2 linked regions of the Chelativorans sp. AA-79 genome follow. The protein of the gene in region 1 binds, or shares a complex with, the protein of each later gene. Links are inferred from orthologs where the notes say so. Each region holds a gene or a part of one and is shown in the gene's direction. Other genes may lie near its edges.

Region 1 (4,526 bases):
GCCCCGTGCATTGCGGCAGGTGGCAGAAAGCTGGACCGGCACCGGCGAGGAGTGAAACCGCCCATAGTCGACGCATCGGAGGCGCAATGAGCGGCGGCGAGTTGCGAGGGAAGCGGCTGGCGCCGGGCTATCCGCGCGCGGCGGTCGGTCTGCTTGCCATAGCCACCACCCTGCTGATCGTTCTCGTTCTCCGCGAAACGGCCTGGATGACCGGGACCTTGGCGCTCGCCTTCTTCGCGGCCCTGGCGCTCTGGCCGATCGATCACTGGATCCGCGCCCATCTGCCTCCCCCGCTGCGCTGGCTTGGTCATGCCGCGGCACTCGTCGTCATGCTGCTCGCCTTCCTGCTCTTCTCGGCGGGGTTGTTCTATGTGGTGCAACAGATTGCCCAAGGACTCGTGCGCTATCAGGAGCCTCTGGAACAGCTCACGCGACAGATCGGCCGATGGATCCGGATCGCCGGAGAAGGTGGCGGGGAGGGCACTGCTTCGCTCGCGGAACGCCTGGTGGATCCGGTCATCTCCATCGCCACTACGATCATGCAGTCGGTCTGGAGCTTCGCGGGTATCCTGACGCTGCTTTATTTCCTCGTTTGGCTGATTCTCCTCGAGACGCCTTCCTTTTCGGCGAAGCTTGCGGCGATGACGTCCTATCATGATGGCGCAACCCTGCGCCGAATCGTCGAGGCGACGGCCTCGCGCTTCCGCCGCTATCTCGTGGTGCGGACGGTGCTGGGGATTGCGACCGGCGCGCTCTACGTGCTCTGGCTCTGGTGGTGGAACCTCGACTTCCTCCTCGTCTGGGGTCTGTTGGCCTTCATGCTGAACTATATTCCGACCGTCGGCTCCATCATCGCCGGCATCCTGCCCATGACGCTTGCCGTGCTGCAGCGTGACCCCGCTTCGGCACTTGTCATCGGTGCGGGGCTGTTGCTGATCGAGCAGTTCATGGGCAACTATGTCGACCCGAGACTCCAAGGGAGGGAGCTTTCGATCTCTCCCCTTGTCGTGCTTGTGGCTCTCATGTTCTGGACGTGGGTCTGGGGCCTTCTCGGCGCCATCCTCGCGGTGCCGATGACCCTGGTGATCACGATCGCCTTCTCTCGCGTCGAGGCCCTCCGCCCGATCGCGCTGGCGCTCTCGAACGCGGAAGACATGGAGGATCTGAAAGACGTTACGACAGCCTGAGCGCAAAGTTGCGAAGAACCTGGCAGCAGGCCTGGAAAGAGCGGCTGCCTCTTCCCATATCGCCCGATGAATTGATCGTTTTCGGCGGCTGCCGGCAGGCGGGCGATATCGGCGCAAGATAATTGCCGATGCGGGCTTGACGGGTGCGCCAGTTGCGCGTATTACCCGCCGCGTCTGAGCCGATGTGAGGCCTTTCTCTTCGGAGCGACCCGTTCCGGAGCTTGAGCCTCAAACAGGGTTCGTTTTAACGAGCGACAGACTTTCCGGCGCATGAAGCGGATTGCCGCTTCCTCTGCTTTTGTTCGGGCAGGACCGCAGCCAAGCGGTTTGTTGCCCGAATTTGCGTTAGGAACGCTGTTTGTCGTGCGAATGGAACCTGTGTTCGCTCATGACACGAGATTGAAACAAGGGAAGGTTTGATGCCGACCGTAAGTCAGCTGATCCGCAAGCCGCGCCAAGCGCCGGTGAAGCGCAACAAGGTGCCCGCCATGGAGGCGAACCCGCAGAAGCGGGGTGTGTGCACGCGCGTCTATACGACGTCGCCGAAGAAGCCGAACTCGGCCATGCGCAAGGTGGCGAAGATCCGGCTTGCCAACGGCTTCGAGGTGATCGGCTACATTCCGGGCGAAGGCCATAACCTGCAGGAGCACTCCGTGGTGATGATCCGCGGCGGCCGCGTGAAGGACCTTCCCGGCGTGCGCTATCACATCATCCGCGGCGTGCTCGACACGCAGGGTGTGAAAAGCCGCAAGCAGCGCCGCTCCAAATACGGCGCGAAGCGTCCGAAGTAAGGGTTTTCCCGGCTTCGGCGCTTTTGTTTTCAGCGCCGGGCCCTGAAGGTGAGAGACGAAGAAGATGTCCCGACGTCACCGTGCAGAAAAGCGCGAGATCAACCCGGATCCGAAGTTCGGCGATCAGGTTGTGACCAAGTTCATGAATGCCATCATGTACGAGGGCAAGAAGTCCGTCGCCGAGCAGATCGTCTACGGCGCACTCGATCAGGTGGAGGAAAGGACCAAGCAGGAGCCGGTCGCGATCTTCCATCAGGCGCTCGACAATGTCGCGCCGCATGTAGAGGTCCGCTCCCGCCGCGTGGGCGGCGCCACCTATCAGGTGCCGGTCGACGTGCGTCCCGAGCGCCGTCAGGCCCTCGCCATCCGCTGGCTCATCTCGGCCGCGCGCGGGCGCAACGAGAAGACCATGGTCGAGCGTCTGTCCGGCGAATTGCTGGATGCGTCCAACAACCGCGGCACCGCGGTGAAGAAGCGCGAAGACACCCACAAGATGGCCGAGGCCAACCGCGCTTTCTCGCATTACCGCTGGTAAGGCGCGTAAGAAGAAGAGGACCCTAGGATGGCCCGCGAATACAAGATCGAAGACTACCGAAATTTCGGTATCATGGCGCATATCGACGCCGGCAAGACGACGACGACCGAGCGTGTCCTGTACTACACAGGCAAGTCGCACAAGATCGGCGAAGTCCATGACGGCGCGGCCACCATGGACTGGATGGAGCAGGAGCAGGAGCGCGGCATCACCATCACGTCGGCCGCGACCACGACCTTCTGGAAGGGCCGTGACGAGAAGCTGCGCCGCTTCAACATCATCGACACGCCGGGGCATGTGGACTTCACCATCGAAGTGGAGCGCTCTCTTCGCGTGCTCGACGGCGCCATCGCGCTGCTCGATGCCAATGCGGGTGTGGAGCCGCAGACGGAGACCGTGTGGCGCCAAGCGGACAAGTATCATGTCCCGCGTATGATCTTTTGCAACAAGATGGACAAGATCGGCGCCGACTTCTACCGCTCGGTCGAGATGGTGAAATCGCGGCTCGGCGCGACGCCGGTCGTCATGCAGCTGCCGATCGGCGCCGAAAGTGACTTCAAGGGCGTCATCGATCTCGTCGAGATGAAGGCGCTGGTCTGGCGCGACGAGTCGCTGGGTGCCGCCTGGGACATTCTTGAGATTCCGGCCGAGTTCAAGGAGAAGGCAGAGGAGTATCGCGAGAAGCTCGTCGAGGCTGCTGTCGAGATGGATGAGAGCGCCATGGAGCGCTATCTCGAGGGCGAGATGCCGTCGATCGAGGAGATCCGCGCGCTGATCCGCAAGGGCACGATCGAGGTCAAGTTCTTCCCGATGTTCTGCGGCTCCGCCTTCAAGAACAAGGGCGTGCAGCCTCTCCTGGATGCGGTGGTCGACTACCTGCCCTCGCCGATCGACATTCCCGCCATCCGGGGCGTGGATGCCAAGACCGAGGAGCCGATCGAGCGGCACCCGGACGACAACGAGCCGCTCTCGATGCTGGCCTTCAAGATCATGAACGACCCCTTTGTCGGGTCGCTCACCTTCTGCCGCATCTATTCCGGCGTGCTCAAGAAGGGTTCCTCGCTCGAGAACACCGTGAAGGGCAAGCGCGAGCGCATCGGCCGCATGCTGCAGATGCACGCCAATTCCCGCGAGGACATCGAGGAAGCCTATGCGGGCGACATCGTGGCGCTTGCCGGTCTCAAGGAGACCACCACGGGCGACACGCTCTGCGATCCGCTGAAGCCGGTGATCTTGGAGCGCATGGAGTTCCCGGAGCCGGTCATCCAGATCGCCATCGAGCCCAAGACCAAGGGCGACCAGGAGAAAATGGGCCTGGCGCTCAACCGCCTGGCGGCCGAAGATCCTTCCTTCCGCGTCAAGTCCGACGAGGAGAGTGGCCAGACCATCATCGCCGGGATGGGCGAGCTTCACCTCGACATCATTGTCGATCGCATGAAGCGCGAGTTCAAGGTCGAGGCGAATATCGGTGCGCCGCAGGTGGCCTATCGCGAGACCATCACCAAGGCGGCGGAGATCGACTACACCCATAAGAAGCAGACCGGCGGCTCGGGCCAGTTCGCCCGCGTCAAGATCGTGTTCGAGCCGAACCCGGAGGGCGAGGATTTCGTGTTCGAGTCCAAGGTCGTCGGCGGCTCCGTGCCGAAGGAGTACATCCCCGGCGTGCAGAAGGGCATCGAGAGCGTCCTGTCTTCGGGCCCGATCGCCGGGTTCCCGATGCTGGGCGTGAAGGCGACGCTCGTGGACGGTGCCTATCACGATGTCGACTCCTCGGTGCTCGCTTTCGAGATCGCCGCCCGTGCGGCCTTCCGTGAAGGTGCCCAGAAAACCGGTGCGCAACTGCTCGAGCCGATCATGAAGGTCGAGGTGGTGACGCCGGAAGAGTATGTCGGCAGCGTGATCGGCGATCTGAACTCGCGACGCGGTCAGATCCAGGGGCAGGAGGCGCGCGGCGTCGCCGTGGTCATCAATGCCATGGTGCCGCTCGCCAACATGTTCAAGTATGTCGACAAT
Region 2 (3,753 bases), 210 kb from region 1 along the record:
TTTGATCGACCGGCGATCGGGAGGAGGAGATTGCCGGTCGTTATCCGTCAGGATTGGGAGGAGGTAATCCTGACGAAACTCTTGTCTACGTTAGACCGACTTGCGGGCCACGTAGGGAATATCGCCGCGGGCGATGCCCAGGTCGCTGAGCTCGCGGGTGGAGAGGCGGCTCAGCTCGTTGACTGTCTGCCGGTAGCGGCGCCAGTTACGATAATTGCGGATCAGGTTCATTGTCTTGCTCGCTTTGTTCGCTTGGTTCGTCCAACCTTGTGACCCCTAGATAGTCGGGGTCGACGCCCAGCGGTAGTGCGAATGTTGCATGGCAGCAATGCATGTTGTGCAATGCACCATAATGCCGCCACAAGCCTGTCCAAATGCGGTTGCGGCCCCGCCATCTTTCTTGACGAAACGTCGTTGCCGCGCGCTGCCTCTCATTGTCCCGATGGAACCGGGAAGTCGTGTTGTCCTGCGCCTGTGCCGAAAAAGCCCGTTACGGGCAAATTTCCTTTGATAGGCGGAGCCCAAATGATATAGAACCCCGCGCTTTCGAGGGCGCCGGCCTTTCGGAAAGCGGGTGTGGTGGAACTGGTAGACACGCCAGATTTAGGTTCTGGTGGCGAAAGCCGTGGGGGTTCAAGTCCCTCCACCCGCACCAGGCCACCCCTGGACACGGATTTTCGGCAGGCTGGGCGGCGAGGTGCCTCCGAGCCGCCGGCACGAGTGAACATAAAGGTTTGATGAATGCAGGTTAGCGAGACGCTCAATTCCGGTCTTAAGCGCGAGATCAAGGTCACCGTGCCGGCCGAGGATATGGAAGCCCGCCTCACGGCGCGCCTGGAGGATGCCAAGAACAAGGTGCGGCTCAAGGGCTTCCGCCCGGGCAAGGTGCCGCTGCAGCATCTGCGCCGCATGTATGGCAAGTCCTTCATGGCCGAGGTGGTGAACGAGATCCTCAACGATTCCTCTCGCACCATCATTTCCGAGCGCGGCGAGAAGCCCGCCATGCAGCCGGAAATCTCCATGACGGAGGACGAGAAGGAGGCCGAGAAGGTGCTCGCCGGCGCGGCGGATTTCGAGTTCTCGATGTCCTACGAGGTGATTCCGCCGATCGAGATCAAGGACTTCTCCAACATCAAGATCACCCGGCCGGTCTACGACGTGCCGGAGGAGGAGGTGGAGGAACAGGTCAAGCGCGTGGCCGACTCCGTGCGCACCTACGAGCCCAAGAAGGGCAAGGCGGAGAAGGGGGACAAGGTCACGCTGGACTATTCGGGCAAGCTGGACGGGGAACCCTTCGAGGGCGGGTCCGCCACCGATTCCGAGGTCGTGATCGGCCATGGCCAGTTCATCCCCGGCTTCGAGGAGGAACTGACCGGCCTGAAGGCGGGCGACACCAAGTCATTCAAGATCACCTTCCCCGAATCCTATGCGGCCGAGCATCTGGCCGGCAAGGAAGCCGAGTTCGAAGTGACCGTGAAGCAGGTGGCCTCGGCCGAGGAGCTCACCATCGATGACGAGCTCGCCAAGAAGCTCGGCCTGGAATCGGCCGACAAGCTGCGCGAGATCATCCGCGGGCAGCTCGAGAGCCAGTTCGGCCAGATGACGCGGCAGAAGGCCAAGCGGCAGCTTCTCGATGCGCTCGACGAGACCTACAAGTTCGAGGCGCCGTCCAAGCTTGTTCAGGCCGAGTTCGACAATATCTGGTCGCAGGTGACGCGTGACCTCGAGTCCGCCGGCCGCACCTTCGAGGATGAAGATACCACCGAGGAGGAGGCGCGCGCGGAATATCAGCGCCTTGCCGAACGCCGGGTGCGCCTCGGCCTCGTTCTGGCGCAGATCGGCGAAGAGGCGAACGTCCAGGTCTCCGATGACGAGATGCAGCGCGCGCTGATCGATTCGATCCGCCGCTATCCCGCGAACCAGCAGCAGGAGATCTACGAATTCTATCGCCAGAACCCGCAGGCGCTCGCCTCGGTCCGCGCCCCTCTCTTCGAGGAGAAGGTCGTCGATCAGCTCCTGTCGCAGGTCGACGTGACGGACAAGAAGGTGAGCCGCGAGGAACTCCTGGCCGAGGAAGAGGAAGGCGAGGAAAAAAAGCCGAAGGAAACGGCCAAGAAGAAGGCCGCACCCAAGAAGAAGGCCGCCAAGAAGGACGACGCCGAGTAAGCCTCGCTGAGACGGTTTCCCCCTGAAAACCCCCGGCCGTGAGCCGGGGGTTTTTATTACCGGACGCTTTTATGCAGGCTGCAGCCGGGTGCGCGCCAGCGGCGGGAAGCCGAGGGCGATACCGACGGCGCCCAGCCCCACGATGGCCGAACCGATGAAGAGCCAGGCATAGCTCTGGAACGTGTCGAACACCCAGCCGCCGGCGAGCGGTCCGAAGGCCATTCCCAGGCTCGATAGCATGGTGGCCGCGCCAAACACGGTGCCCAGGATGCGCTGCCCGAAATACTCGCGGGCAAGCACCGCATAAAGCGGCATCACGCCGCCATAGACGGCGCCGAATAGAACGGCGAGCGCATAGAAGGCCTCAAGCCTGCTCACGAAAAGATAGGCTGCGATCGCGAGTGCCTGCACCATCAGGCCTGTGACCAGCACCTGCTTGACGCCGAGGCGGTCCGCCATCACGCCGAAGAGGAGCCGCCCTCCCAGTCCCGCGAGCCCCTCGACGCTGTAGATGCTCACGGCCGCCATCGGGGCGATGCCGCAGACCATCGCATAGCTCACCATATGGAAGATCGGGCCGGAATGGGCCGCGCAGCAGGCGAAGAAGGTGAAGCCGAGAACGAGGAACTGCGGTGAGCGCAATGCCTGCATGACCGACATTCCGCTGTTCCCGGCAGAAAGCCCGGATGCGGCTTCGCTGGCGGCGGGAGCCGGCGGACGGCGGACGAGCAGAGCCGTTGGCAGAAGCAGCGTCCAGGCCAGGATGCCGATGGCGAACATGGCCGTACGCCAGTCATAGGCGGAGATCAGCCAACGCGCGAGGGGCGAGATCGTCATCGGCGCGACGCCCATCCCGGCCGATACCAGAGAAACGGCAAGTCCGCGGTTCTCTTCGAACCAGGCGGTGGTGGCGGCGATCATTGGCGCGAAGAAGGCGCTCGCGGACAGGCCGACGAGGACCCCGTAGGTCAATTGGAATTCGAGCAGCGAGGTGGCCCGGCTGGAAAGCACCAGCGCAAGCCCCAGCAGCATGGCGCCTGCCAGAACGACGATGCGGGCGCCGAAACGGTCGCTCGCCGCGCCCCAGGCGAAGCCCCCGAGCCCCATGACGATGAAATTGAGCGTCATGGCGCTCGATATCCCGGCGCGGGACCAAAGCGTGTCCGTGCCGATCGGCTCCAGGAAGATCGCCAGCGAGAACATCGTCCCGACGGCAACGCAGCCCATCAGCGCGCCTGCGCCGACGATCACCCAACGATAGGAATGGCTCATCTGATTGTCCTCTCCACCACGACATCATGCCGTCGCAGGGAGGAAACATGTCCATACCCGCCGGACGGCTGCACGGAGGACGGACCATCCCATCCGGGGCCGACATTTTGCGTGGCGCTTTTTTTGATGGGCCGAGAGGAGCTACAGAAGCTTGCCGAGGCTTTGCCCTGCGGTCATGAATTTCTGCGGATTGACGGGCACGCCGCCCTTGCGCACCTCGTAATGAAGATGCGGGCCGGTGGAGCGCCCGCTGCTTCCGACGCGGCCGATGACCTCGCCATCGCTGACCTTGTCCCCCTTACGAACCAGCATCCC

Evidence for each region. Proteins that work in one complex are often made in the same cells at the same time.
Region 2: the proteins of rpsG (region 1) and tig are in contact, whole or in part, in a crystal structure (PDB 3GTY), measured with the Thermotoga maritima proteins. The link is inferred for Chelativorans sp. AA-79 from one-to-one orthologs. Residues at the interface, in WP_004081843.1 of Thermotoga maritima: Lys34, Lys52, Lys55, Glu59, Arg62, Gln63, Glu66, Asn67, Lys69, Val71, Arg95, Ala109, Lys110, Lys111, Gly112, Arg113, Pro114, Glu117, Glu121, Ile124, Ala125, Tyr127, Asn128, Asn129, Thr130, Gly131, Lys135, Asp139, Arg142, Met143; in WP_004081061.1 of Thermotoga maritima: Glu122, Val124, Val129, Leu130, Tyr133, Glu188, Gly259, Ile262, Tyr263, Glu266, Ser270, Glu273, Gln274, Glu277, Arg308, Gln311, Ile312, Ser315, Tyr316, Glu325, Arg329, Arg336, Leu363, Phe366, Trp367, Arg373, Leu377, Arg381, Leu384, Glu387.

Annotation. Positions count from the first base shown.
Region 1 is NZ_CP120361.1:2,735,103-2,739,628, forward strand. The notes cover bases 854-3,777. They hold rpsG (30S ribosomal protein S7), read left to right. Parts: upstream 854-2,042; coding sequence 2,043-2,513; downstream 2,514-3,777. Other genes in these bases: PVE73_RS13240 (AI-2E family transporter), read left to right, coding at 854-1,187; rpsL (30S ribosomal protein S12), read left to right, coding at 1,607-1,978; fusA (elongation factor G), read left to right, coding at 2,541-3,777. Outside these bases: PVE73_RS13235 (hypothetical protein), read left to right, coding at 1-55; more of PVE73_RS13240, read left to right, coding at 87-853; more of fusA, read left to right, coding at 3,778-4,526.
Region 2 is NZ_CP120361.1:2,945,632-2,949,384, reverse strand. Bases 1-2,953 are described here. They hold tig (trigger factor), read left to right. Parts: upstream 1-741; coding sequence 742-2,166; downstream 2,167-2,953. Other genes in these bases: PVE73_RS14345 (MFS transporter), read right to left, coding at 2,236-2,953; PVE73_RS14360 (DUF1127 domain-containing protein), read right to left, coding at 91-231. Also shown: more of PVE73_RS14345, read right to left, coding at 2,954-3,438; PVE73_RS14340 (peptidoglycan DD-metalloendopeptidase family protein), read right to left, coding at 3,580-3,753. UniProt on the Bacillus subtilis protein: Involved in protein export. Acts as a chaperone by maintaining the newly synthesized protein in an open conformation. Functions as a peptidyl-prolyl cis-trans isomerase.